DNA from 3 places in the Caballeronia sp. S22 genome. Region 1 is predicted to be linked to each of the others. Evidence: riboswitches for the same ligand, from Rfam matches in the RefSeq annotation. Region 1 holds a riboswitch; each other region holds the start of a gene.

The links. A riboswitch is a leader RNA that binds a small molecule or an ion and turns the genes downstream of it on or off. The one in region 1 is predicted to bind cobalamin.
Region 2: another riboswitch for cobalamin. It lies ahead of ACEN42_RS12265 (TonB-dependent receptor domain-containing protein); the one in region 1 lies ahead of cobW (cobalamin biosynthesis protein CobW).
Region 3: another riboswitch for cobalamin. It lies ahead of ACEN42_RS22165 (HoxN/HupN/NixA family nickel/cobalt transporter); the one in region 1 lies ahead of cobW (cobalamin biosynthesis protein CobW).

What each region holds. Positions count from the first base shown of each region.
Region 1 is NZ_OZ180036.1:537,669-547,323, reverse strand. It holds gene cobJ (precorrin-3B C(17)-methyltransferase) at 1-205, shown strand, start outside; gene ACEN42_RS17630 (VWA domain-containing protein) at 181-741, opposite strand; gene ACEN42_RS17625 (ATP-binding protein) at 888-1,883, opposite strand; gene cobN (cobaltochelatase subunit CobN) at 1,880-5,656, opposite strand; gene cobW (cobalamin biosynthesis protein CobW) at 5,663-6,748, opposite strand; cobalamin riboswitch at 6,868-7,124, opposite strand; gene ACEN42_RS17610 (cobalamin biosynthesis protein) at 7,214-7,639, shown strand; gene ACEN42_RS17605 (hypothetical protein) at 7,614-7,814, shown strand; gene cobO (cob(I)yrinic acid a,c-diamide adenosyltransferase) at 7,932-8,534, shown strand; gene ACEN42_RS17595 (cobyrinate a,c-diamide synthase) at 8,540-9,655, shown strand, end outside.
Region 2 is NZ_OZ180035.1:2,604,406-2,614,060, forward strand. It holds gene ACEN42_RS12255 (ABC transporter ATP-binding protein) at 1-331, opposite strand, end outside; gene ACEN42_RS12260 (FecCD family ABC transporter permease) at 328-1,326, opposite strand; gene ACEN42_RS12265 (TonB-dependent receptor domain-containing protein) at 1,362-3,236, opposite strand; cobalamin riboswitch at 3,316-3,641, opposite strand; gene ACEN42_RS12270 (ATPase) at 3,900-4,268, shown strand; gene ACEN42_RS12275 (cell division protein ZapA) at 4,265-4,579, shown strand; RNA gene ssrS (6S RNA) at 4,674-4,855, shown strand; gene ACEN42_RS12285 (EVE domain-containing protein) at 4,926-5,384, shown strand; gene ACEN42_RS12290 (SIMPL domain-containing protein) at 5,461-6,192, shown strand; gene lgt (prolipoprotein diacylglyceryl transferase) at 6,222-7,124, opposite strand; gene ACEN42_RS12300 (LysR family transcriptional regulator) at 7,161-8,120, opposite strand; gene ilvD (dihydroxy-acid dehydratase) at 8,230-9,655, shown strand, end outside.
Region 3 is NZ_OZ180036.1:1,462,171-1,471,825, forward strand. It holds gene ACEN42_RS22150 (Mu transposase C-terminal domain-containing protein) at 532-3,249, shown strand; gene ACEN42_RS22155 (ATP-binding protein) at 3,257-4,276, shown strand; gene ACEN42_RS22160 (TniQ family protein) at 4,279-5,583, shown strand; gene ACEN42_RS22165 (HoxN/HupN/NixA family nickel/cobalt transporter) at 6,197-7,258, opposite strand; cobalamin riboswitch at 7,345-7,543, opposite strand; gene ACEN42_RS22170 (CopD family protein) at 7,572-7,838, opposite strand; gene ACEN42_RS22175 (copper resistance protein CopC) at 7,871-8,248, opposite strand; gene ACEN42_RS22180 (hypothetical protein) at 8,365-9,264, opposite strand; gene ACEN42_RS22185 (DUF2946 domain-containing protein) at 9,369-9,655, opposite strand, start outside.

The sequences.
Region 1 (9,655 bases):
GATCGAGATCGTGAAGCGCTATCGCGATCCGCACACGCCCGTCGTTCTGGGAAGAGACATCGGGCGACCGGCTGAAGCGTTGCGCATCGTCACGCTGGGCGAACTGAAAAGCGAACACGTCGATATGCGTACGATGGTGATCGTAGGTTCATCGACGACGCGTGTGGTGGGAGACTGGGTTTATACGCCGCGATGGTATGAGTGATCGCCGCCTTCGCTCAGCGCATCGGCGGTGATGTATCGCGCGCCCCAATCGAGGGCGAGCGCCTTGCCGCGTCCGGCTCGAATCGAACCCTCTTCGAAATCCACGACGACGATCTCATCGGCCGACGCGGGCGCTTGCGGGTTCTCGTTCGTGCGCCCGTCGGTCAGCACCCACAACCAGCGCCGTTGCGACGGCCTGTGCCTGGCCGCGCGTTCGAGCACCGTGGCGGCGCTCGATAACCCGAGCGCGAGCGGCGTGCCGCCACCGCCGCCGATCGGCGCGATCCAGTTCTCATTGAACCAATGCGCCGCGCCCGGCTGACGTCGCACTTCAGCGCGTCCGCCGCCGAAACACACGAGCGCGGTCTTCGCGCGTTCGCGATAGGCCCGATCGAACAACGCAACGAGCATCCCCTTCGCGCGCGCGAGCCGCTCGCCCGCGAGCATCGAACCGGAGCAATCGAGCAGAAAGCAATGCAGCACCGCGCCCTCGCCCTGCGTGCGCCGATAGCGAAGATGCCGGGCATCGAGACGCATCGAGCGCTTCGCGCGCAGCGTCGATATCCAGTCGATCGACGCGCTCTCTTCACCCTCGCGCGCAACGTAGCGGCCTTTCGTGCGCGATTCGTTCCATCGAAGGCGATGCCCCACGTCGAAGGCATCCGCGTCGCGCCTTCGATGGTTCAGGCTTTTTTTGCGGTGAGCGGCCTCACTTGCTTGACCTTCGCGATGCCCGTCGGCTCCGGCGGCATCGCGCCCCAGTCCGATTCGCCCGAGCCTGCATCGCGCGGCGTGGATTCACGCGCGGCGGGTTCACGCGAAGGCGATTCGGTCTCTCGCCGTCGATGCTTCAGCACCGCATCGGCGACACGCTCGACATGCGTCACCGTCACGTTCGCCGCGCCTTCCAGTGCAGCGAGCGCCCGCGCCGCGCGCAGCATCACGATATCGGCGCGCAAGCCATCGACATGCGCGTCGATGCAAAGCTCGCTCACGCGCGCATGAACCGCATCGTCGAAATCGAATGACGAAAGCGCCGCGCGCGCCGCATGAATGCACTGGCCCAGCGACGTCTGTTCGCTTGCATGACGCGCGCGAAATGCTTCGGGATCCGTATCGAATGCGAGCCGGGACTTCACGATGCGCTGCCGCACGCCTGCATCGAAACAATTGCTCATCTCCACGGCGAGACCGAAACGATCGAGCAACTGCGGACGCAACTCGCCCTCTTCCGGATTCATCGTGCCGATAAGCACGAAGCGCGCGTCATGCCGATGCGAAATGCCATCGCGCTCGATGATGTTCACGCCGCTCGCCGCGACATCGAGCAATTGATCGACGAGCGGATTCGGCAGAAGATTCACTTCATCGACATAAAGCACGCCGAGATGCGCCTTCGCGATCAGGCCCGGAGAAAACTTCACGCCGCCATCGCGCAAGGCGCTTTGAATGTCGAGCGTGCCGATCAGTTGTTCCTCGCTCGCCCCGAGCGGCAAGGTCACGAGCTTTCCCTCGGGCAACAGCTCCGCGAGTGCGCGCGCCGCCGTGGACTTCGCCGTGCCGCGTGGCCCGCTGACGAGCACGCCGCCGATCGATGGATCGACTGCCGCGAGCAAAAGCGCTTGCTGCAAGGGCGCTTGCGCAACGAGCGCGGTAAAGGGGAAAGTGTTCTGGTTCAATGTTGTCGGCCCTCGATGCACTGTTCGACATCGAGCAGATGCCGTTCGACCTGCTCGCGATAGCCCGCGGGTTCTTGCCACAGGCCGCGCTGCATCGCTTCGATCAGGCGCTCGCAGATCGATTGCAGCGCGTGCGGATTGTGTTGTGTGATGAACTCGCGCGTCTCGGCGTCGTTCACGTATGCATCGGTGACGAGCGCATATTGATGGTCCGACACGACACGCGCCGTAGCGTCATAGCCGAAAAGATAATCGACGGTGGCGGCGAGTTCGGACGCGCCCTTGTAGCCGTGCCGCTTGACGCCATCGATCCACTTCGGATTGACGACGCGTGAACGCACCACACGCGCGATCTCTTCGTTCAGCGTGCGCACGCGCGGCGCGGCGGGATTGCTGTGATCGGCGTTATACGCCTGCGGCTGCACGCCCGACAGATAACGCACGGCCGCGATCATGCCGCCCTGAAACTGGTGATAGTCGTTCGAATCGAGCAGATCGTGTTCGCGATTGTCCTGATTCTGCAGCACGACATCGAGCGTCGAAAGCCGCGTGCCGAAGCTCGCACGCGCTTCGACGCCATCGCCCGTTTGCGAGTAGGCGTAACCGCCCGTGCTTTGATAGGCAGCGGAAAGATCGGCATCGGACTGCCATTGTCTTGCGTCGATCAGCTCCTGCAAGCCCGCGCCGTATGCGCCTGGCTTCGTGCTGAACACGCGCCAGCCCGCGCGCTGCCGCGCCTCCTTCGCTTCGATGCCGCGCGCGATCAGTTCGTCGCGTTCGCGCAGGATGCGTGCGCGGATCGGGTTGATATCGGCGGGTTCGTCGTCGAGTTCGGCGACGGCCTGCACGGCCGCATCGAAGAGATGGATGAGGTTCGCGAAGGCATCGCGGAAAAAGCCCGACACGCGCAGCGTCACGTCGATGCGCGGCCGGTTGAAGATCGATATCGGCAGGATCTCGAAGTCGGTCACGCGATGACTGCCCGCCGCCCACTTCGGCCGCACGCCGATGAGCGCGAACGCCTGCGCGATGTCGTCGCCACCGGTGCGCATCGTCGCCGTGCCCCACACGGACAAGCCGATGGCGCGCGGAAAATCGCCGTGGTCCTGCACATGACGTTCGACCAGTGCATTCGCCGACTTGAGTCCGAGCGACCAGGCCGCCTGCGTCGGCAATGCGCGTGTATCGACGGAATAGAAATTACGGCCCGTGGGCAGCACGTCGGGCCTGCCGCGCGACGGCGAACCGCTCGGACCCGGCGGCACGAAACGCCCTTCGAGGCCGCGCTTCAATTGCAAAAGCTCTTGCGGGCCACATGCATCCAGGCGGGCGAGCACATCGCCGCGAAGACGTTCGAGCACGAGCGATGCATGCGGACCGGGCGCGGCGGCATCGTCGTCGGACAAAAGTTGCATCGCTAACGCTTCGAGGCGCTCGCGCGTATCGCCCTGATGACGCCACGGCGCATCGCTGACTTCGACGAGCGCACGTGGACACGGCCCGTTCCACGGCGCAGCCCAGTCGGCATCGAGCGGATCGAACTCGGCGGGCAGTTGCAGATCGCGCGCGATCGCCGTGATGAGGCCCGCGTTCGCGCCCTGCCCGTCGCCGATCGGAAAACGGCCGAGCGCGAGCAGCGTGTCGCGGCGCTGCACGCCTTGCGGCGAAACGCCGAACACGTGCAGGCCATCGCGAATCTGCGCTTCCTTCAGCTCGCAGAGATACGCGTCGGCGCGCGTGAGCAAAGCATCTTCGCCTACGGCATCGCGCGGCGCATCGAGACCGAGCTCTTCGTGCAGCCTGTTCTCGACGATGTTCGCGAGGATCGACCGGCGCAACAGCTTCGCGCGCCGCGCATCGACCATCAGTGCTTCGTAGTATTCGTCGACCTGACGCTCGAGATCCTGCAACGGCCCGTAGTTCTCGGCGCGCGTGAGCGGCGGCATCAGATGATCGATGATGACGGCCTGCGCGCGACGCTTCGCCTGGCTGCCTTCGCCCGGATCGTTGACGATGAACGGATAGAGATGCGGCATCGGTCCGAGAATCGCATCGGGCCAGCACGACGATGACAACGCGACGCTCTTGCCCGGCAGCCATTCGAGGTTGCCGTGCTTGCCGACATGCACGATCGCATCCATCTGAAAGCGCAGACGCAACCAGACATAGAACGCGAGATACGAATGCGGCGGAACGAGTTCGGCATCGTGATAGCTCGCGTAATCGTGGCGTTTGCGCGAGCGCGAAGGCTGTATGCCGATGAAGACTTCGCCGCAACGATAACCCGCGATCATGAAGCGGCCGCGTCTTACCGTGGGATCGTCTTCGGGCGCGCCCCAGGTCTTTTCCAGCGCGGCGCGCGCATCGGCGGGCAGCGTGCGGTATGCGTCGAGATAGTCGTCGAGCGCGAGACTCTGCAGCGCGGGACGCAAGTCGCGCACGATGGGATCGTTGGTCACGCCTTCGGTCAGCGCGGCGATGAGCGCGTCGCCGTTCGCGGGAATGTCGCCCACGCGATAGCCTTCGCGCGCGAGCATCGACAGAATGCAGATGGCCGATGCGGGCGTGTCGAGTCCCACGCCGTTGCCGATGCGCCCTTCGTTCGCCGGATAGTTCGCGAGCACGAGCGCGATGCGCTTCTGCGCATTCGGCGTATGACGCAGCCTGCACCAGCGGCGGCTCAGTTCCGCGACGAAGCGCACGCGCTCAACGTCGGCCTGATAGCGCACCACGTCCACTTGCGTGTGCTTGCAGTAATACGCGAGGCCCTTGAAGCTGATCGCGCGCGTGATGATGCGGCCATCGACTTCGGGCAGCGCGACATGCATCGCGACATCGCGCGAGTTCAGCCCGTGATTGTCCTTTTGCCAGTCGTCGCGATTGCCGCCGCTCAGAATGACTTGCAGCACGGGCGCATCGCCCGCGACTTCGAATACTTCGTCTTCGCCTATCACGCTCGCCGCGAAAGCCGTCGTATTCAATACGAGCGATGCGCGATGCTCCGCGCATAAACGGTCCACGACTTCGCGGCTCACGCTCTCTTTCAGCGACGAGATCGCGATCGGCAACGGATTCATGCCTTCCTTTTCGAGCGCTTCGATGAGCGCATCGAACACGGCGGTATTGCCCGACTGCAAATGCGCGCGATAAAAAAGAATGGCGGCAACGGGCGCGCCTTTGGTCCAGCGTGCCTGCCAGTCTTCGATCGTCGCGATATCGCGCTCGGGATGATAGATCGCGACGGCAGGCAGCGGGCTCGGCGGCTGCGGCTCGCGTCCGAAGCCGAACGCGTGATGCGCGATCGTGCGCAGGAATTCTTCCGCGTTGCGCGCGCCGCCTTCACGCAGATAGCGCGACAGCTCGCGGCAAAACCGGGCATCCGCCGTGCTTTTGCCGATGAGATTCGGGTCCTCGGTGAGATCGCCCGAAAACATCGCGAGCATCTGTTGCTCTTGTTTCGCGAGCGCGACGAGCCGTTCGATGCCGTAAGGCCAGTACGATTCGCCGCCAAGGTGATCGACGATAACGACCTTCGCGTGACGCAATACATCGTCGATATAGAAATCGACCGACGCGGGTTGACGCAGAAACGATTGATTCGCGAGCCGCACTTCGGGAAAGCCCGCTTCCAGACGCGGAAACACGCTCGCGAGCAACGCGAGCGTCGTGTCGGCGGAACTGAGCACCACGATCGGCGCGCGTGTCTGATCGATGCGCATGACGCCTTGCGCATCGTCGACGAAGCCTCCCGGTGTCGTGCGGAGCAGATGCATGGCTGTTTATGCCTGCACGGCAGCGCTTGCGAGCGCCGCGTCGAATGCGCGTTGCAGCGTGTCGCGATCGAGGTCTTCGCCGATCAGCACGAAACGGCTTTGCGTCGTCGCTTCACCGGCTTGCCAGCGGCGATCGAAATAGCTGTCGAAACGACGCCCGACGCCTTGCACGACGAGCCGCATCGCCGCGCCCGGCAACGCGGCGAAACCCTTCACGCGATAGATCGTGTGATGCTCGACGAGCGCATGCAATGCCGCGATGGCCTGCTCGCGCGATTCCACCTTGCCGTGAACGACGAACGAATCGAACTCGTCGTGATGATGATCCGCGTGGCCTTCATCGTCGGGCGAGCCGTGATGATCGTGGCGCAGATGAATCGTCTCTTCCGACGCCGCTTCGAGACCGAGCAGCGTATGCACATCGAGCTTGCCCATTTGCGCGGGCACGATCTTCACTTCGCGCGGAATCTCGGGACGCACGAGCGCCTCGACTTTTTGCAGCGCTGCATCGTCCATGAGGTCGGTCTTGTTCACGATGACGAGATCCGCCGACGCGAGCTGATCCTCGAACAACTCGTGCAGCGGCGATTCGTGATCGAGATTCGGATCGGCCTTGCGCTGCGCATCGACGGCGACGGGATTCGCCGCGAACTGGCCGCTCGCGGCCGCGGGGCCATCGACCACGGTGACGACCGCATCGACCGTGAACGCATTCTTGATCGACGGCCAGTTGAACGCCTGCACGAGCGGCTTAGGCAACGCGAGACCCGATGTTTCGATCAGCACGTGATCGATGCTTTCGCGCCGCTCGACGAGCTGCTCCATCACCGGATAGAACTCTTCCTGCACGGTGCAGCACAGGCAACCGTTCGCGAGTTCATACAGATTACGATCTTTGGAGCCGGCTTCGTCGTCGCAGCCGATGCCGCAGCCCTTCAGGATTTCCCCGTCGATGCCGAGCTCGCCGAACTCGTTGACGATCACCGCGATGCGCTTTCCTTGCGCGTTGGACAGGATATGCCGCATCAGCGTGGTCTTGCCGCTGCCGAGAAAGCCGGTCACGACCGTGACGGGGATCTTGCGGGTTTGCATCGTAGCTCCGTGGCTTCAGGTGCGTGCGCTTCGTGTCGCGCAATGCGTGTCAACGCCGCGGGATGGAATGGGAAACACACGCTTGATGGATCATGGGCCGCGCCGCATCCCCGCGACAGCGATCCCTGTGAAAGTCTGGCCGGTATCCGGGCTGACGATTGCGCCGCTTCGCCTTCCCGCGCGTAAATACGCGCAGTGGCCTCGAAGCCGGCTTCCCGTTCATGCGATGAAACATCGCGCGCACGGGGAATCGTTTACCGTTGCGGGGGCAGCGCAGGTTGACGTCCGCTCGATCGGTCGAAGGAACGCGCCCTGCTTCCCGTTTAACTGCGCGCGAGAGAATCCGCGCGCGAGCACCAAAACTGCGTGAAAGTCTAGGCCCGGCGGGCGCGAGCGTCAAGAAATGACGCGGCGCGCGCGGTGTCATAATGCTGGCCCGCGCGGCGCGCTTTCGTTGAATCGCACATGGAATCCGTCATTGCTCGCATGAATGCGTCCGCCGTTATGCGGCTCGCGGTCGGTATCGGCTGCAGGCGAGGCACGAGCGCCGATGTGATCGAACGCGCGGTGCGTGTCGCGCTGGGAGCGCATCGATTCGATGAGATCGCGATCGTCGCGAGCATCGATGCGAAAAGGGATGAAGCCGGCTTGCTCGCGTTCTGCGAGCGTCACGGCCTGCCGCTGCGCTTCTATAGCGCCGATGAAATCGCGCATGCGCCACGCACCGCGATCTCACATCATGCAGCGAAGCATCTGAACGTCGATGGCGTATGCGAGCCCTGCGCGCTGCTTGCGGGCAACGCGCGCACGCTCATCGTGCCAAAGACGATCGATTGCGGCGTAACCGTCGCGATCGCAGCGGCGCATGAAACCGGTGCGAACGGAACATGAATACCGGCTTCGTCGCCATCCGCGGGCCTTTGGTTTCGGCGAGCGGCTTCGCGACAACGGGCCTGAACTTGTCGCGGCAGAGCCAGACGAGAACGATGAGCGCCACGAGTTCCAGATAGAGATAGAGCGCGTCCATTTTTCTGCTCCTGAAGTCGGTGAGTGCGTGAGTGCATGATGCCCACCGTCTGTTAGCGCAGAATTAAGCCGCGAACGCAGCCGCCACCTGATGTACGATACGGCCGTCTTTCGTCATGCAAAGACCCGCCGCAATCCCGTTCACACTGGAGTCGATGTGAAAACCGATACCGAATCGCATCTGCGCATGACCCAACGTCGCAAGGAAGGTCACGAGAAAAAGCAGGCCGCCGCCGATCACGAAAAAGGCCTCTTGATCGTGAATACCGGCAACGGCAAGGGCAAGACCACGGCGGCGTTCGGCATGGCCGTGCGCGTGCTCGGTCATGGCATGAAGCTCGGCGTCGTGCAGTTCATCAAGGGCGCGCTGCATACGTCCGAGCGCGATTTCCTCGGCGCGATCGCTCATTGCGATTTCGTCACGATGGGCGACGGCTATACCTGGAACACGCAGAACCGCGAAGCCGACATGGCCACCGCGCGCAAAGGCTGGAACGAGGCGCGGCGCATGATCGAAAGCGGCGAGTATCGGATGGTCGTGCTCGATGAACTGAACACCGTGCTCAAGTACGAATATCTGCCGCTCGATGAAGTGCTCGACGTGCTGAAGGCGCGCCCCGCGATGCTGCATGTGGTCGTGACGGGCCGTCACGCGCCCGATGCCTTGATCGAACTCGCCGACCTCGTCACCGAGATGCGGCTCGTGAAGCACCCCTATCGCGAGCAGGGCGTGAAGGCGCAACGCGGCGTCGAGTTCTGAACGCGATGCCCGACTGCCCCGCTCTTTTCATCGGCGCAAGCGCGTCGCATCAAGGCAAGACCACGGTGACGGCCGCGCTCGCGCGTCATCACACGCGCCGCGGCCTGAACGTGCGCGTCTTCAAGACCGGCCCGGACTTTCTCGATCCGATGATCCTCGAACGCGCATGCGGCGCGCCCGTCTATTCGCTGCATCTGTCGATGGTCGGGCTCGATGCGTGCCGCGCATTGCTTGCACAAGCCGCGCGCGAGGCCGATCTCATCCTCATCGAAGGCGTGATGGGTCTTTTCGACGGCACGCCCAGCAGCGCCGATCTCGCCGCCGCGTTCAACGTGCCCGTGCTCGCGGTGATCGGCGCGCACGGCATGGCGCAGACCTTCGGCGCGATCGCGTTCGGGCTCGCGCGCTATCGCGCGGACGTGCCGTTTCACGGCGTGCTCGCGAATCGCGTCGCGTCGCCGCGTCATGCGCAGATGCTGTCGGAGACCATTCCAGAGGGGCTGCACTATTGCGGCCATCTGTCGAACGAGGACGATATCGCGCTGCCCGAGCGTCATCTCGGCCTCACGCAGCCGGAAGAAATCGCGGGCCTCGACGCGCGGCTCGATCGCGCCGCCGATGCGATCGCGCAAACCGCGCTCGCGGAACTGCCGCCGTCCGTTCATTTCGACGAAGCGAGCCCTCCCGCGCCTCCGCGTCTGCTCGACGGGATGCATATCGCGATTGCGCGCGATGCCGCGTTCTCGTTCGTCTATCCGGCAAATGTCGATCTGCTCGTCGCGATGGGCGCGCGCATCAGCACGTTCTCGCCGCTGGCCGACGAACCCGCACCCCACGACGCCGACGCGCTCTATCTTCCCGGCGGTTATCCCGAGCTGCATGCGGCGACGCTCGCAGTGAATGCGCGCACGCGCGAATCGATCGGCGGGCACGTCGCGAAAGAGAGGCCGGTCGTCGCGGAATGCGGCGGCATGCTGTATCTGCTCGACACGCTGACGGACATCGAAGGCACGCGGCACACGATGCTCGGCATTCTTCCCGGCGATGCCGCGATGCAACGCAAGCTGTCGCGCCTCGCGATGCAGCGCATCGACACGATGCACGGCGCAATGACGGGCCAC
Region 2 (9,655 bases), on a different replicon from region 1:
CCCAGCCCCAGCCGGTGAGATACGGAAAGCGGTTGAGCAGCACGGTGTCGAGCACGGTCGCGCTGAAGGCGTCGTGCGCGGCTTGCGGCATCAATGCGCGTCGACGTGCGAGGTCAGCCGCGCGCCATGCGGCGAGCGCGCGGCCATCGAGCGACACGCGGCCCGATGCGGGTTTCGCGAGTCCGGCGAGCACATTGATGAGCGTCGTCTTGCCCGCGCCGTTCGGCCCGGCGATGCACCACGCTTCGCCCGCCGCGATCGTCTGCGTGAGACCGTCGATGAGCGTGCGCGCGCCCGCGCGAAGCACGATGGCATCGAGATGCAGGGTCATCGCGGTCTCCGCAGGAGCATCCACAGGAACATCGGCACGCCGATCAACGCCGTCACGACGCCCACCGGCAATTGCGCGGGCGCGATCACGGTGCGCGCGACGAGGTCGGCGGCCATCACGGCGAGGCCGCCCGCAAGCGCGGCGGCGGGCACGAGCATGCGCTGATCGTTGCCGAACGCGAGGCGCAGCAGATGCGGCACGACGAGCCCGACGAAGCCGATGGTCCCCGCCGTCGTCACCGCAGCCGCCGCGGCGATCGATGCGACGAGATACACGCGCAGGCGCAATCGTTCGACGGGCACGCCGAGCGCACGCGCGGTAGCGTCGCCTCGCAGCAGCACGTTCAATTGCGGCGCGACCGGGACGATCGCGACGAGCGCGACAGCGAGCGCGATCAGCGCGGGCCACGGCGCCGCCGCGCCGTTGAGATCGCCCGTCAGCCAGAAGATCATGCCGCGCAGCCGGTTCTCGGGCGCGATGCTCAGAATCAGCGTGATCAGCGCGCCCCATCCCGACGCGATCACGACGCCCGTCAGCAAGAGTCTCGGCGACGCATCCTGTCCGCTTTGCCAAAGGTCCTTGCGCGCGAGTCCGAGCACGACGACGATCGATGCGAACGCGCCCGCGCACGCCGCGATATCGACGCCCCACCACGGCACCGATGCGAGCATCGCGGCAAGCGCGAACGTCGCCGCGCCGCCGGACACGCCGAGCACATAAGGTTCCGCGAGCGGATTCCTCAGCAGCACTTGCAGCAGCGCGCCGGCCATCGCGAGCAGCGCACCCGTTGCGAAGCCCGCGAGCGCGCGCGGCAAACGTAGCGTGAGCACGATCTCGTCGGCGATATCGGGCGTCGCGGCGTTCGCGTGAAAGAGCGCGCCGAGCGCACGCGATACGGGCAACGTCACGCTGCCCGTCATGAGCGACGCCACGAGCACGATGAACGTCGCGACGCCGAGCGCGATCCAGATCGCCGCCGCGCGGCTCGCGTTCATCGCGCGCGGACGCGCAAGCCGCTCAGGCGCGTGGCTCACGACGGATGCCAGCCCAACGTGATGTACGCGCCGCGTCGTGGCGTGTTGTACGAGTACGCAAGTTCATAGTCCTTGTCGAACAGATTGTCGATGCGCGCCGTGACGTACCACGACTTCGAGATGTCGTAGCGCGCCGATAGATTCACGATGCCATACCCCGCGAGCGTCGAATCGTAGTCGCTGCGTTGTCCGCTCACGATCCACTCGCCGCCGACACGCCAGCGCCCGATCGTGCGATGCGCCGTAAGCGTCGCGAAACGCCGCGCGCGCCGCGTCAGATCTTCGTGATTCGTCTCGTCGACGGGATTCTGGAACGTGACGCCCGCGCGCACATCGGTTGCGCCGACGTGTCCCGCCCACGATCCTTCGATGCCCTGCACCTTCGCGCGCCCGACGTTCTGCGCGACATAGTAGAAACCGCCGTCGGACACATAGTCGATCAGATTCGAATAGCGCGTCTGGAACAGCGTCACGCGCGCGACGCCCAGCGCATTCGATGCGTACTGCAACGCCGCCTCGACCGAATGGCTGCGCTCCGGCTGAATCGACGGATTGCCGCTGAACGGATAGTAGAGATCGTCGAAGCTCGGCGCACGAAACGAAGCCGCATAGCTCGCGCTCGCCTTCCAGTGCGCGTCGAAGTTATACGCGTAGCCCAGATAGTAGCTGTTCGCGCCGCCGAAATCGGAATACTGGTCGTGACGCAGATTCGCCTGCAATTCGCTCGCGCCGATGTGCCCCACGTAGCCCGCGAACACCGAATTCACGTGACGATCGGGCGCGCTGAGCTGATCGGAATCGAGCGTCTGATCGAGATGCTCGTAACCGAAAAGCAGCTTGTGCGCATCGGTGATCCTGACATCGTTCTGCCACGTGTATTGACGGTTCTCCGAATCGAAGCGGTTCGTATAGACGCCGTTCTGCTCGATGTTCGCGCGATCCTGTCCCTGCGCGATCGTGAAGTGCGTGGTCCAGTTTTCGGTGATCCTGCCGTTCGCGAACACCGACGCCGAGCGCACGCGATCGTGCGATTCGTTGATATCGGTCGGCAGGCCGTAGGCATCGTCGAAACTGCTGATGCCGTTCGATTGCAGGAAGCGCACGCCCGCGTCCCACTTGTCGCTGAACTGGTGACGCAGCGTCGCCGCGACGCTCTCGTTCAGATAGCCGTTCGCGTTCGGATTCGCGCCCGGCGCGATATTCGGATCGATCGACGAAAAGCCGTCGGTCTTCTCGCGCGAGACGTTCAGGCTGAAGGTCGTGCGGCCGTCCTTGTCGAGCGCGCCGTTCACGCCCGCCGATTGACGCTGCGTGTGATAGCTGCCGTACTCGGCTTCGAAGTTGAAGCGCGGCGGATGCGGCTCGCCTTCCTTCGTGAAGATCTGCACGACGCCGCCGATCGCATTCGAGCCGTACAAAGCCGACACATTGCCGTTCACGACCTCGACGCGCCCGATCTGATCGAGCATCAGTTGCGACAACTGCGCCGCGCCGAGCGACGCCGATTCGACGCGCACGCCATCGATCAAAACGAGCGATTGCGACGACGCCGCGCCGCGTATGTAGAGCCCCGAAGTCGCGCCCGGCCCGCCGTTGCGCGTGATCTGCACGCCGGGCGCAAGCGCGATGAGGCCGAGCGCATCGTCGGCGTTGGCGTCGGCGATGTCCTGCTCATCGAACACCGATGTCTGCGGGATCGATTCGGCGAGCGGCTGCGGCGCGCGCGTCGCAGTGACGACGACAGGAGCAAGCGTTTGCGAAGCGTCATCGGCGGCATGTGCGGCGCCGGCGAGCGGCAAACCGATGACCGCGGCAACGAGCGCGCCATGACGAGAGCGGCCGTTCTTGAGGGCGGCCTGTGGCAATACCATGAATGAAGTGTCCGTTTCGCGTGAGCGCGACCCCGCTCCCCGCGAGGACGATGCGCGACGAACGCACCGCGCGATCAGCGCCGATGCGTCGAACTCTGGCCGGTATCCGGGCTGGCGATGAATCGTCTCGCCTTCCCGCGCATCGTGCGCAGTGGCGTCGACACGTTTCTTGCAGTCGATTCGGGCGATGAACCCGGTGTGATGAAAATCCACACGCTCGCGCTGCAAAAACGCGCATGAGACGACTTGCAACTTGCGTTGCGGTCGCTTACCGTTGCGGGGGCAGCACAGGTTGGCTCGTCCCAGGTTGGTCCCGGTCGGACTTCGGAGACTTCGCTCCCTGTTTCCCGTTTGACTGCATCCGCGAGATCCGCGAATGCGAGCACCAAAAAGTGCGGCAAGTGTAGGAGCGCGTGTTGGGGCCGTCAAGAAAACGGCGCGGACAGTTGGGCGCGGCACATGACGAATCGAACGAGAATCGGCCGGCCTGTCATCACGAGCCATCAACAGCGCTCGCGTTTTCTGCACACGAATGCATGTCGACATGCGCTTGATTCGAAGGATTAAGCGCAAGATCGCATGTTGTTACGTCTCGAAACGAGACAATTATCGGAAGCTCCGTTGAACCGCGCTAAAATGCGAGGTCTTTAGAGGACGCAGCACATGCTCAACGAACTCGAATCACTGTCAGGAAATATCGGCCGGCTGATCCAGATCAGCGAGCGCCACAATCAGGCGCGCCAGGCGCTGCAAGACCAACTCGAACAACTGCGCGCCGACTATGCGAACGTGCAGGCCGAGCTTGCGCAAGTGCGTGAAGAGCGCGACACGCTGCAATCCGAACGCGATTCGCTCTCCGCGAAAATCGACGACGCGCAAGTACGCCTCAACGCGATTCTCGAAAAGCTGCCGCGCGCGAAATCCGGGCAGCATGACGAAGCCGACAATCAACTCGATCTCCTCGAAGCCGATTCCCGCGAAGCACATGAAGCGGAATTGCACGGCGAGCATCATCAAGGAGAGAAGGCATGACGACCACGCAGATCGAAGTCTCCATTCTCGGGCAGCCGTATCGCCTCGCGTGCTCGCCGGAAACGGAAGGCGCATTGCGCGAAGCGGTCGCGCGCGTCGATGCCGAGATGAACAAGGTGCGCAATGCAAGCAACGTGCGCGGCACGGATCGCATCGCGGTGATGGCAGCGCTCTCGCTGGCGTCGGAATTGCTTAAGCTGCAGGACAGCGTGCGTCACGGCGAGGCCTTCCCCGCCGAGGAAATCCGTCGCACGATGCATTCGATGAACGAGCAGCTCGGCGCTGTCATCGCGCAATACGAAGTGCAGTGAGATGTCTGTGCGTCGAGGCAATCGGCGCGCAATGTCAATCGAAAAAAGAAACTGCGGCGGGGCTGCGAAAGGCAAACGATTGGTGTAGAGTGACGTTTCCCTGCCTGGTGCGCCAAGGTCATATATTCCTTGAACCAATGTCACATTGGCACGGTTGCGGAACCTTGCAGCACGGGCGCGCGCGTCGCTAGTCCGATGTACCCGAAGTGTTGCTTACCGCGACCAATCTTGAACCCAGGTTCAGGATGCCGGCCTAGCGGCCGTGGCGGGGACCCATCTTAAGAACGGCATCGGTTTTTCCGGTGCCGTTTTCATTTGCATCGTCGATTCCGCATAACGAACAATCATGCGCTACTGGCTGATGAAGTCCGAACCGGACGAAGCGAGCATCGATCACCTCGCGCACGCGCCGAAAAAAACCTTGCCGTGGACAGGCGTGCGCAACTATCAGGCGCGCAACTTCATGCGCGATCAGATGCAGATCGGCGACGGCGTGCTCTTTTATCATTCGAGCTGTCCAGAGCCGGGCATCGCGGGCATCGCGAAGGTGTGCTCGACGGCGTATCCCGATCCCACGCAGTTCGATCCGAAGAGCGATTACTACGATCCCAAGTCCACGCAGGAAACGCCGCGCTGGATGCTCGTCGATGTCAAGTTCGTGAAGAAGACCGCGCTGATTCCGCTCGCTGCATTGCGTGAACACGAGGCGCTCGCGGACATGCAGGTGCTCGCGCGCGGCAATCGCCTGTCGATCACGCCGGTGACCGAAGCGCAGTGGCGCTTTATTACCGAACAACTCGTCTAACAAGGAACTTACGACACGAAGGCCGCGACTAAATCCCGTCGCGAATCACGCGATATCCCGCGTTCGGAGTCCTTCGATGATCAACAAGAAAACCGCTGCCGCACTCGCGCTCCTCGCGATGTCGGGCGCAGCGTTCACCCTTTCTCAAACGGCCGCCGCGCAGACGGTGATTACCCAGCCGCAACCTTCGGGCGTGCTTTCTCTTTCGGCGCAGGCGAGCGCGCAAGTGCCGCAGGATGTCGTCAACATCACGCTCTTCTACGAGCAGGAAGCGGCCGATCCCTCGTCGCTCACCGCTACGCTGAATCAGCGCGCCGAGGCCGCATTGCGCGAAGCCAAGGGCGTCGAGGGCGTGACCGCGAAGAGCGGCTCGTTCACCGTGTATCCATCCACCGATCGCGACGGCAAGATCTCCGCGTGGCGCGGCCGCACGGAGGTCGTGCTCGAATCGCACGACTTCGCGGCGGCGTCGAAGCTCGCGGGCAAGATGAGTTCGTCGATGCAGGTGGGCAGCGTCGGGTTCTCGCTGTCGCCCGAATCGCAGCGCGCGGCCGAGCAGAAGCTCGTCACGCAGGCCATCGATTCGTTCCGCAAGCAGGCGCAAACCGCCGCGCAAGGCTTCGGCTACAGCAATTTCACGATTCGGGAAGTGAACGTCGGGCACAGCGGCGTGCAGCCGCGTCCGGTCATGATGATGCAATCGCGCGCGATGAGCGCCGATGCGAAGATGGCCGCGCCGATCGCGATGGAAGCCGGCACGACGACGGTGACCGTCGACGTGTCGGGTTCGGTGCAGATGGGGCGTTGAATCGATGCGGGGCGCGCGCCCCGCATCGCTCAGGCTTTCGCCGATTCGGGCGGCAGGCGCAGATTGCGCTTGTACGCCCACACCATCATCAGCACGCCGGCGATGATCATCGGCAGCGAGAGCCATTGGCCCATCGAGAGGCCGAGCGCGAGAAGGCCGAGATAATCGTCCGGCTCGCGCGCGAATTCCACGGTGAAGCGCGCCAGTCCATAGCCGATCAGAAACAGCGCTGAAATCGCGCCGACAGGACGCTGCTTGCGCGAAAACGTCCAGATCACGATAAACAGCACGAGCCCTTCGAGCGCGATCTCGTACAACTGCGACGGATGACGCGGCAGCATGTGATAGCGCTGGAAGATTTCGGTGAGATGGTATTGCGCGTCGAGTTGCGGATTTTTAGCGAGCCAGATGGCGTCGTCGTTCGTCGAGCTCTGAAAGAGCATCGCCCACGGCGCGTTCGGGTCCGTCACGCGGCCCCACAGCTCACCGTTGATGAAGTTACCGAGACGCCCCGCCGCGAGGCCGAGCGGCACCATCGGCGCGACGAAATCCGTCACCTGGAGCCAGGTGCGCTTCCGATGATACGCGAACAGCACCATCGCGAGCGTCACGCCGAGAAAGCCGCCGTGGAACGACATCCCGCCTTCCCAGACCTTGAAGATATCGAGCGGATGCGCCGCGTAATAGCTTGCCTTATAGAAGACCACGTAGCCGATGCGCCCGCCGAGAATCGTGCCGAGCACGCCGTAAAACAGCATGTCGTCGATGTCTTTCACGGTCCAGCCTTGCGCGGCCACGTAAGGCAGGCGCAGACGCAGGCGGCCGATGACGATGGCCGATACAAACGCCACCAGATACATGAGGCCGTACCAGCGCACGGCGAGCGGTCCGAGATGAATCGCGATGGGATCGAAATTGGGATGTATGAGCATTCTGATGTGGGAGCTAGAGCGAACTACAAGGGCGAATCATACAGAACCCGCGCTTTCGGCCCGCGAACGGACGATCTCGATGAATCCGGCGAGCACCGGGCTCACTTCCGCCGCGCGCCACACGAGGCCGGTTTCGACGAGCATCGCCGACGCGTTCAGCGGCCGCAGAGGACGATACACGACGCCCGTGCGCCGCAGATGACGCAGCGAATGCGGCACGAGCGCGACGCCCATCCCGGCGGACACGAGGCTCACGATGGTCTGCATCTGGATCGCCTCCTGGCCGATACGCGGCGTGAGGCCGGCCGCGCCGTAGCAGCCCATGATGATGTCATACAAACCCGGCGCGAGACGCCTCGGAAAGACGACGAGCGGCGCGGCGGCGAGATCGTGCAGATCGACGGGGGTGTCGGCCCATTCGTCGGCGCCCTGCCCCAGTTGTAGCGCGGCATCGGCGGACATCGCGATGACGAGCGGCTCGCGCGCCACCGCCACATACGACAGCGACGTGGCATGGCGCGGCGGCAGCGGCGGAATCACAAGACCCGCGTCGATACGCCCGGCGACGAGTTCCTCGATCTGCACGTCGCTCGTCGCCTCGGTCAGTTGCAGCCGCACGCCGGGGTAACGCGCGCCGAAATCGCGCAGCAGCGCTGGCAAAAGTCCGTAGTCGGCGGTGGAAACGAACGCGAGCGACAGCACGCCCGCCTCGCCTCGCGCGAGCGACTGCGCGAGCGGACGCAGCGTGTCGGCGGATGCGAGCAGGCGGCGCACTTCCGGCAGCAGATCCTTGCCGACGGGCGTGAGCTCGACGGTCCGTTTCGTGCGCACGAAAAGCGCGACCCCGAGCGCCTCTTCCAGCGCGCGGATCGCCTGCGAGAGCGGCGGCTGCGTCATCGCGAGACGCGCGGCGGCACGGCCGAAGTGCATCTCTTCGGCGACCGTCACGAAGTAGCGCAACAGACGCAACTCGATGGGCGGACTTCTCTGCTCCATTGATATTTTTTGCGACCTAATAAGCCTTGAATAATATATTGGACAGACACATCGCGGGAGTTGCATTCTTGCTGCACTAGAGCAAAAACATCCCCTCAAGGAGCACATCATGGCCTTCAATCGCCGCTCGAAGCACATCACCCAGGGCGTCGCGCGCTCGCCCAATCGTTCGATGTATTACGCGCTCGGCTACAAGGAGGAAGACTTCGACAAGCCGATGATCGGCGTCGCGAACGGGCATTCGACCATCACGCCGTGCAACGCCGGCCTGCAGCGCTTGGCGGACGCGGCCATCGAAGCGATCAGAAAGTCCGACGCGAATCCGCAGATTTTCGGCACGCCGACGATCTCCGACGGCATGTCGATGGGCACCGAAGGCATGAAGTACTCGCTCGTGTCGCGCGAAGTGATCGCGGACTGTGTCGAGACCGCGGTGCAGGGCCAGTGGATGGACGGCGTCGTCGTGATCGGCGGCTGCGACAAGAACATGCCGGGCGGCATGATCGGCATGGCGCGCATGAACGTGCCGTCGATCTACGTGTACGGCGGCACGATCCGCCCCGGCAACTGGAAGGGCCGCGATCTGACGATCGTGTCGTCGTTCGAGGCGGTCGGCGAATTCACGGCGGGCCGGATGTCGGAAGAGGATTTCAAGGGCGTCGAGAAGAACGCGTGCACGTCGACCGGCTCGTGCGGCGGCATGTACACGGCCAACACGATGAGCTCGTCGTTCGAGGCGCTCGGCATGTCGCTGATGTATTCGTCGACGATGGCGAATCCGGATCAGGAGAAGGTCGATTCCGCCGCGGAGTCGGCGCGCGTGCTCGTCGAGGCGGTGAAGAAGGATCTGAAGCCGCGCGACATCATCACGAAGAAATCGATCGAAAACGCGGTCGCGCTCATCATGGCGACGGGCGGCTCGACCAACGCCGTGCTGCACTTTCTGGCGATCGCGCATGCGGCGGAAGTGGAATGGAGCATCGACGACTTCGAGCGCATGCGCAAGAAAGTGCCGGTGATCTGCGATCTGAAGCCGTCGGGCCAGTACGTCGCCACCGATCTGCACAAGGCCGGCGGCATCCCGCAAGTGCTCCGGATCCTGCTCGATGCGGGCCTTCTGCACGGCGACTGCATCACGATCACGGGGCGCACGATCGCCGAAGAACTGAAGGACGTGCCGAGCAAACCGCGTGCGGATCAGAAGGTCATCTTCCCGATCGAACAGGCGCTCTACAAGGAAGGGCACCTCGCGATCCTGCGCGGCAATCTCGCGGAAGACGGCGCGGTCGCGAAGATCACCGGCCTGAAGAATCCGGTCATCACCGGCCCCGCGCGCGTGTTCGAGGACGAGCAAAGCGCGATGGACGCCATTCTCGCCGACAAGATCAAGCCCGGCGATATTCTCGTGCTGCGCTATCTCGGCCCGGTCGGCGGCCCGGGCATGCCGGAGATGCTCGCGCCGACATCGGCGATCATCGGCAAGGGGCTGGGCGAATCGGTCGGCTTCATCACCGATGGGCGCTTCTCGGGCGGCA
Region 3 (9,655 bases), 900 kb from region 1:
CTGTTGCTCTTCGTTACCTGCTTTTGGATGGCTGACGACGCGAATGTCGGCAGTGCGTCGCGAGTCTGAGTTCGCTGGTGCAGGCGGTTGGGTCCTGCCGCGCGACGCCGCCAAGGTAAGCAAACCGCCTGGCTGCTGACGGTATACAGAAGCTGTCTCAACGGCCGCAAAGGCCAAGAAGCGCCAGCCGCCCATGCCGCGAGTGCCCGCTGCAGTCCCGTGATGCTCCTCGTCGAGGCATGCGACGTTCCGCCCGCCCCGCTGCCACCGGTTCAGTGGCCGGCGCCGCGGCGTCGCTACAGCTCAAGCTCAAGCTTCGGATCGATCTGAGCGCGTTTTAAGCGAGCAACTCCCTTCCGCAGGGATTCTCGCGACATTGCGGTCGTTAAGCTTCCTGACCTTCCCTCACCTGCGTCGAGGCACTCTTGAAGCGCATTTCGCCGAATTTCGGTCGCATACGACCGATTGGCCGATCATGGCTCAACGACTTCCCTAAACGTCTATATGACCCTCTCATTCCTGACGACGTAAATGCTCGAAAAGCCTCAACTCACAGACCTGTTCGACAAACTCGGCACGCCGCCCGCAGGTCGCCAACTCATTCTCGATGCTCGCGCTCAAGCGCCCGTGCGACCCATCAACCCCCAAGCCGGAAGCGTGGTCACCATCCTGGCCAGCAAGAAAATGGGCCGCGATATTCGCACGGAGACCCGGCATATCGAGTTTCCTGCGGCTGTGGCAATGGAGCACTCGCCCGAAGTCATCGAGTACTACCCCGCACCGTGCGAGCTGAAGCTCAAGCTAGTCGACGAGTCGACCGGCGAAATCCGCAATATCCTTCTCATCCCGCATTTCCTCACCATCAGTGATGACGGCTTCACTCTTGAGGAATGGCTTTCTGAGGCTAAGCTCGCCCGACTCGCTGAAAAATATCCATGGCGTTATTCGAAGGGCAGCGATGGCGAATGGTATGCGCCGCAAGTCGAGAAGCACCTCGCGGACCTCGGCATCCGCTATGGCGTTTACAGCGATGCATCAATTCCGCGCCGGCGCGTCGACAACCTCCTTTACCTCGCAGATTACCTACACCTCGCAGAACCGTGCCCGGATGATGTTCTCGCGCGCCTCCACGAATTGCTGAAGGAGCATGGCTCTCTCACCTTCATGGAGTTGCTCGGACCTCCACACGAGTACGACGCCGACTTTCTGAATCGGGCGATCGCGGCGAACCGGGTGACGACCGACCTCGACGGTCAATCGCTGAGCGACAAGCGCAGCTTTCGCTTCTACCGCGACGAAGCATTGCGCGACTTCATGCTTGCGGACACGCGCTCGGGAAGCTTGCCAGGTGTCGACCGCTTCGCGCTCAACATTGCCAACGGCGCCAAGTTCATCTTCGAAGGCAACGAACTGACCATCGTGATGGTCGCCGGAGACTCAATTGTCTGCAACGGACAGGATGGCTCGACCATTACATTGACGCGCAGCTGGCTCGAGAGCGCGCACGAAAAAGGCCAAGTGAAGTGCCCCCAGCAAGACCAGCAATCCAGCCAAGACCTGAGCCGCTTTTCGAAGGACCACTTCGAGACCGCGCTTCGCCGGCAGGCGCTGTTGGAGGCCGAGTCCGAGCCCACCAACGTGTCTGGCCGCACGCTTCGCCGCTGGAAAGCCCGCCAAGAAATTGCTCTCGCCAATGGCGCCAACGACGTTCTTGCCCTGGTGCCGAATACAGGCGCGAGGGGTAACCGCAAAGCCAAGCTGACCACGCGGCAGCTCGAATTGATGGACAGCGTCATCGATGAGCATTGGCTCACCAGCAAGGCCATCAATTTCAAGACTTGCCACCGGATGATGCTGGTCGCCTTCTCCGTAACCGATGAGACACCTCCTTCGTATCCCACGTTGATTGCGCGGATCAAAGCCCGCGAAACCAACAGAGACGTCCGCACGCGATACGGGAAACGAATCGCGTACCAGGCGAGCACATTCATCGACGTGCTGCACCACGACTCGCCTGTCCACGGTAGCCGGCCGTTCCAGTACGTTCACATCGACCATACTCAGCTCGATATTGAGGTGATTTCGAGCCGGACTGGAAAGTCGCTTGGCCGCCCTTGGCTGTCGCTCGCGGTCGACGCGTGGTCGCGACGCATCGTGGCGATTTACCTCACTTTTGATTCGCCTTCCTACACCTCGGTCATGATGACGGTCCGGGACATGGTGCGCCGATTCAATCGCCTTCCAGAGTTCATCGTCGTTGACAACGGCAGCGACTTCCTATCGGCAGCATTTGAATCGTTCCTTCGCGCGATGGGTACCCACCTGCGATTCCGACCGGCCGGGCAGCCAAGGCATGGCGCGGTGCTGGAACGCATGTTCGGCCGCTTAAACACGGAGTACATCCACAACCTCGCCGGCAACACGAAGGCGACGAAAAACGTGCGTATGGTGACCGGTTCCCACCTGCCCCAGAAGCTCGCTGAGTGGACCATCGGGGCGTTGTATCACGGCATTCAGCACTGGGCCTGGGAATTCTATGACCAAAACATTCACCCGGCGCTACAAGAGTCACCGCGCGAGGCCTTCGTACGCGGCATGCGAGAGAACGGCAAACGTCCGCAGACTCACATTCAATTCAATCGCGACTTCCTGATTGCAACGTGCCCGCCAGTTGACCGCACGGGCACGCGTCAAGTCCACCGTCAACGTGGCGTCAAAGTAGACCAGCGGCTCTATTGGAACGAGGTGTTCGACTCTGCCCAGCTCGATGGCGAGAGCGTACACGTTCGATACGACCCTTGGGATGCGTCTTCCGTTTACGTGCGTGTCAAAGACGCCTGGGTTCGAGCAGTTTGCCGAAACCTGCATGGCCTCGCGATGCTGACAGAAGTGGAAAAGCGAGCGTTGACCGAAGAATTCAACCGCCGGCACGGATCGCTCTCGGACAGCGAGCGCGACAAAAAACGGCTTCGCGACTTTATTCAAGTTTTCACGCCGGAGGGCGCTCTCGCGACTGAATTCGAGCGTCAGGCGGAGAACAGGCTTCTGTACACCGACCTTGACCTTGCGAGCGTCGAGCCTGTCGTCGCGCTGCGGCGACCGAGTCTTGCGAATGATGCAGAAAAGGCGCCAACACCGTCGTCAACGACGTCACCAGTGCAGTCGCATAACACGGTGACAACAAACCCGGTCGCGAAGCCGGCTTCCGAAGACCAATACGAAGAGCTCGAAGAGTTCGACGATTTTTGAGAAAACCATGTCCCAACCCAATGAAACCATTGCGCCGTCGGCAATTGACGCAGTTGAAGCACTTTCAAGCAAGCGCATCAAGCACACTCGCGTTGCCCAAGTGATGGGAGAGCTCGACACTCTCATCTATGCCGGAAGCCAGGACAGCATTCTTCTCGTATGTGGGCCTACCGGCGCAGGCAAGACGACATTAGCTAGGTCCATGGTTGAGTCCGCGCTCGAGCGAGGCCGTTCGCAGATGGAAGCAAACGGTGGTGTCATCCCTGCCATCTATGTAGAGGCGCCGTCGTCGGGCGAGAATGACTTCTCGTGGAAGCTGTTCTACCGAAAGATTCTTTCACAGCTCGGCGACGACCTCGAGGCGCCCAAGATGCTGTACGGCGTCGACAAAGAGACCGGGAGAGCTGTACGGCCGCGCGGCGCTAACGGCAACAGCTTGGCTGCCCTTCGGACTGCCGTTGAACGCGGGCTGCGCGAGCGCCAGGTGCAGTTCCTCGTCATCGACGAGGCGGCGCATATTATTCGACAGACGCGCGGCAGCCGTCGACTGGAGATTCAACTCGACACCCTCAAGTCGTTGGCAAACCAGTGTGGCACTCAAATGGTCCTCGTCGGGTCATACGACCTGTACCAGCTCGTCTCGCTCTCGGCACAGCTCGCTCGACGTACCCACGTGCTTCATTTCGAGCGCTATCGTGAAGACCGGCCCGAAGACGTGAAGGCGTTCGAGCGTTGCGTTCTGGCGTTCGAGAAAACACTGCCCAACCTTTGGGGTGGGCAGCTCACTCAATACTCGAAAGGCTTGCTTGGGAACACGTTGGGATGCATTGGCACGTTGAGCAGCGTGCTCATTCGCGCCGCCAAACTCGCGGAAGCCGCCGGTCCTTGGTCGGTCGATTCGTTGGAGCGCGCGCTCCTCACCGAAGCACAGCGCAACCGAATCCTCGAGGAGATTATCGACGGAGAGTCAGCCATCGGCCCGAGCTTCACCCGCGTCATGCCCAAAATCAAACGTTCGGCGGTCTGACTATGGAGACTCGAAACATTATCGAAGAGCTGTCGTTACCCCGCTCGGTGCTGAACCCGGTCGCTCCGATCGGCGTCGGAACGCCGGATGTCGAAAGCCTGGTCAGCTATTTTTGCAGACTCGCTATGTCTCACTGCATCTCTACGTCCAACCTTGGGCGGAGAGTTGTTGACGCCTCGCATTGGGAGTTTGCTGAAAGATACAATTGGATTAGCGCCAATCTGAGCGGCATGTCGGACGCGACGGAAAAATGGGCGGGCGCATTGTCGGAATTAACAAGCGTCCGGAAATTGGAAAGGCTGACGATGCTTCCCTGGCGGGACGTCGTCGCCCAATCTAGTCCGCGTCCCACGTCATCCCGGTGGTGCCCGCACTGTCTAGCTGAGGACCGTGCTGCGGGCGCAACGCCGTACTTTCGTCTGGTGTGGGACATCGGAACCGTGACCACCTGCTCGAAACACAAAATTAGGCTGATGCATGTGTGCCCGGATTGCGGCGGTACCGACGTCCGCCATAAATCTTCGTTCGTCGTGCCTGGCTGGTGTACGTCCTGCGGCTGCTTTCTCGGCGAAAACTGCAATGCGGAGACTGGGACGCCAGCCGAAATCTGGATTGCATCGCAGGTCGGCGCAATGCTCAGTGTTCAGAACACCTTGCCTTCTATCGGTGCGCGCGAAGTTTTGATTGAAGGAATTCGCGTGCTGGTGCAATGCTTAGACGATGGAAAGAGCGCATTGTTCGCTCGCCGCATTGGGCTCGGTAAAGCAACCGTCCACCACTGGCTTAAGGGCGATGGCATACCCACACTTCCCGCCCTCTTGCGTATCGTCTCGCAAACTGGATTGGGACTGCCCGACTTGCTGATTGGTAACTTGGCCAACTGGCCACCCGCGTCAGCAGAAATCTACGAGTTGAGCGCACTATTCCCAGAGACTAAAAAGCGAGCCGCTAGTCAACGCCACGACTGGCATCAAATCCGCGCGACATTAGCCGCATCAGCCGAATTGCCTACCGTTACGAGTATAAAGAATGCTGCGCGGAGCCTGAATATTCATGAGCGCGACGTCTATCGGCACGCGAAAAAGGAAGCCGATGCCATTACTGAGCGACGAAAACAGCAGGTACAACGCCGCAACGCGCAAAATTTGATAGAGACAAGTGACCTTATCGAAAGGGTATACCCGGAAATTGTCGCTAAGGGCAAGGCGGTCAATCTTCGGGAGATACTCGCGCATGCTCCCGAAGAAAGCCCGATTAAAGTGCGTAACCTCTTTCAGTTGCTACGAGCTATGAAGGAATGCAGCTGAGATACGCAACGGCGCGCCAAGCCTGCATGGTAGATCGCGGGCCGGAGCTTCAGCAGGGCGCGCGGAAGACCGAGTCTTCAGGCCCGGAATGGAGCGCATCAAGGTGCAGGAGGCAACCCGGCGTACATTGAAGATGGAAGATACGAGCGGAGCATATGCTTCGCTCGCTTGAGCTTTTGGGGCAAGTCATTTTGCAATTGGATGGATGCCTCTGCACCAAGCCGGTAGACCCGCTGCACTGTTGGGACCTATGCTGCATCGATAACAACCGGACTGGCGCAATACTGCGTACATGCCGCCCGTGGCAGGTCCGAATCCTCGCCGCAAGGTCACCAAAATTGTGCTGCCTGCGCCGGCTGTGGCCCATCCGATAGAGTCGCGATCGACTTTTCGGCTCGGATCCCCCTAAATTTGGTCGCCAATGCGGGGGCCGAGCCCCCGCATCGCCATCTCGACGTCGCCTTAACTTGGGCAGCGCCAGCATATTCGGACGGCGCCGCCCAAGTTAAGGCGACGAAGGGCAGCTTCTACATCGATAGGAGCCGGAAGACGTCCGCCGGCACGGCAAGGGGCCCGCAGCGAAGCAACAGACAACTCCGCTGGGGCGCGAAACTTAGCGCCCAGCCGTGTTCGCTTCCAGCTCGTCGTAGCCCTTCACACGATAGATGATGAACGACGCGAACCACGCGACGATGAACACGCCGATGATGATGAAGCCCAGATTGTTGAAGTTGTCGTTCAATGTGCCAACCACATCCCAGAAGCGGCCCTTCAAGCTCAACTGGTCGCCCAGCAGCCCAAGTGCCTCAATGCCTCCGATCAGTACGGCCACGACGACGGACACCAGCGTAATCGTCAGGTTGTAGTAGAGCTTGCGGATCGGGTGCACGAACGCCCAGTCGTAGGCGCCTAGCATCAGCACGCCGTCGGTTGTGTCGACGAGCGACATGCCCGCAGCGAACAGCACCGGGAACACCAGCACAACCCAGATTGACAGGCCTTGCGCCGCCTGGCTCGCGGAGATGCCGAGCAGACTGACCTCCGTCGCGGTATCGAACCCGAGGCCGAACAGGAAGCCGAGCGGCAGCATCCAGATCGGGTTCGACACGAGACGGAACATCGGACGGAACAGCCGCGCGAGCAGCCCGCGATTGTTCAGCAGCAGGTCGAGGTCCTCGTTGTCATACGGCTCGCCGTGGCGCACCTTGCTGAACGCGCGCCAGACGCCCCGCAGGATGACGATGTTCATCGCCGCGATCACGAATAGAAACAGCGCCGATACACTGGTCGACACGATGCCACCGAAATCCTTCCATGCTTCGAAACGGCTTTGCAGTGCAGCGGCCGTCGCGGCGACAGCTGCTGCGACCAGCAACACGACGGCCGAGTGACCCATTGCGAAGAAGAAACCGATCGTCACGGGGCGTTGACCATCCTGTATCAGCTTGCGGGTGACGTTGTCAATTGCGGCGATATGGTCCGCGTCGACGGCGTGACGCAACCCGAAGCCATATGCGAGCAGTCCAGTGCCTAGCAGCAGCGGCTGACCTTGGAAGGCGATAAACGCCCAGATCCAGGCGCCGATGTTGAAGATGGCGAGAACGCTGTAAATGCCGATGACGCGGCGGCGCAATGCCACCGTCTGAGACGTGCTCTGAAAAGCGGTGGTGGACATGACAGATCCTGAGGTTGGGCTGTCCTTGCAACGGGCGACCGCGTATTGCGGTGCTTGCGCATCAGGACACCCCGCCCGATACGGCTGCTCAGACCTCGGTCGATGGCAGGTCTCCTGGCTCGCGGGTCAACGTCCGTTGCCGACCTTCCCGGTATCCCAGTGGTCACAAGTGGCGCGGACTCGTCGCTTACAGTTGCGGGGGCAGCCGCAGACTCGAAGCATTGCTGCTCTCACTGCGTTCCCTTTTCATCCCGGCTAGGGGGAACCATCAGCGCGCAAGCGTAGCGACTCGCGATGGCGACTGTCAATCCGTTCAGATCATCCGGTTGTAGCCCCCCAACAGCACTGCCAGCGCCACAACCACGAGTTTGAGCGTCAGAATCTGGCCGTACAGCACGCTCAGCAACGGCGCGTTGAGGCCCGCGATATTTTGCGTCGCGTTATAGATGCCGGTCACGACCACCACACCGAGCGCGACGGTCGCCAGGTGCGACAGCCGCGTGCAGAAGGCCACGCGTCGCGCAGGCGCAGCAGAAGGCGAGTCGACCCTGCGGCACAGCGCACAGGCCGCGATAATCACGCTGCCTGCCCACAACGCCGTCGCGCAAAGCGTTAATTGACCGTGAAGGTGTAGTGGCCTCGCGTGCGGTGGCCATCAGCAGCGACCGCCACCCAAGATACCGTGTACAGGCCCGGCGTCAGCGCGTTCAGTGCGACCGACATGTGCTTCGTATTTGACGGGTCGACTACCGCCTTGTCGGTGATCACGGACTTGCCCTGCGCATCGGTCACGGCGATTGAGCTGAAGGCAGGTTCGAGACCGTCATCGAAATCAATGGCCACATCTTTTTGCGAAGTGGGTACGGTCGAGCCGGCAGATGGCGCCTGATGGGTCGGATAGGCGTGGGCACAAGCCAGTTGCGCGACAGTCAGCGTCAGCGCCGCGACGAGGCCCCGCGCTACGATAGAGTTCAATAGAGAAGTTTTCATGGGTTGATCAAGGGCTTGTCAGCAGATTGGAGGAGAAGCGAAACGTCAGAGAGAAAGATGACGGCTTGAGGGGACATGTCAAATCGTTGCCTCTCGCCGGCCGCCTACGCGTTCTTTCACCACTGGAATAGCGGCTTGCCGATCGTCGTCGGCGCGACATCGTCAAAGAAGATGTGGGCCTGCACCAGGATGCCCACGTGCGAACCGCTCGCGTGGTTGACCGGTATCTGCGCTTCGACGCCGAATTGACCGTAGCGGTTGATCCAGATGAAGCCGGGATTGACCGTACCGGTCGTCTGTCCCTGGCTTCTCGACAGCGGGACCTCGACGATAGGAATGAGGTTCGACAGCGGTTGGGGCAGACCGATGTCACGTACATGCTGCTGCAGGTACGGCAGGCTGTACTGGAACGTGAAGCCGTAGTTGAAAGCGTTGGGCTGTCCTGCGCCCGTGGTCAGGGCGGGCGCGGCTTCGGCGGTAATCGCGATCGGGCGCAGGTACGCCAGCGAATCCGGCAGGTCTCCCATCCCTTTCCCGGCATAGATCGTTGGCGAAATGGTCGAGAAGTTGTCGGCGATCGCGTGGCTTCCCGTGCCGCCAATCTCGGCATTGACGCCGACGGACGTCATGAACTCGTGCGCCTCGTTGACGTACAACAGATATTTCAGACCGACGCCAAAGTTGTTGAAGCCACGGGCGGTCGGGTTGTTTTGCATGACATAGGATCCGTCGACCGAGAGGGCCAGCCTCGGTGTGATCAGCTTGTCGTACTCGAAATTGAAGGAGTTGATGCTCTGGTCGCCATCGTCGCCGGGGACGCGAATGTGACCATATGTCAGGTTGGCTTCATCACCGACGCCGGGATCGTCCACGGCCATGGTCGCTGGAAAGACGCGGTCACCCGCAATTGCATGGGCCATCGCAAGCGAAGGGGCTAGCAAAAGCGCGCCTACGGCAGCCGAGATGAGTGCTGTCGTGAGCAGCGGCTTACCGCTGCTCGTCGAAATCGTGTGCATGTTTCATCCTTGTTCTGGGGTCGTTGCAATGCCGTCGCAAGTCTGCGAACAGACGCGCGCGACACATCGCGATGCACCGGTGCATCGCGTCGGTAAGACTCAAATCAGGATGAAACGGGCGGAGCGCGGGGTTGCGCCGCAGTGAATGGCAGGACGCGCCGAACACTCTCGAACCTGGTTGCAACGCGATGCTGGATTGCCCAGACCGTGACGGCAAAAGTGGGTTGAACGCTTGGCAGCGCAGGCATGTGGGCAAGCAGGTTGCAGTACCCGCAAGCCTGCCAGTGGGAAGCCAGCGAGTGAGAAACGTCCCTGCTACCCAGCGGGTCGCCCGGCGTCGATTGCGCCGAGCAAAGTGCGCCCGATAGAGCCGTCCCATCGCGACTCGCCG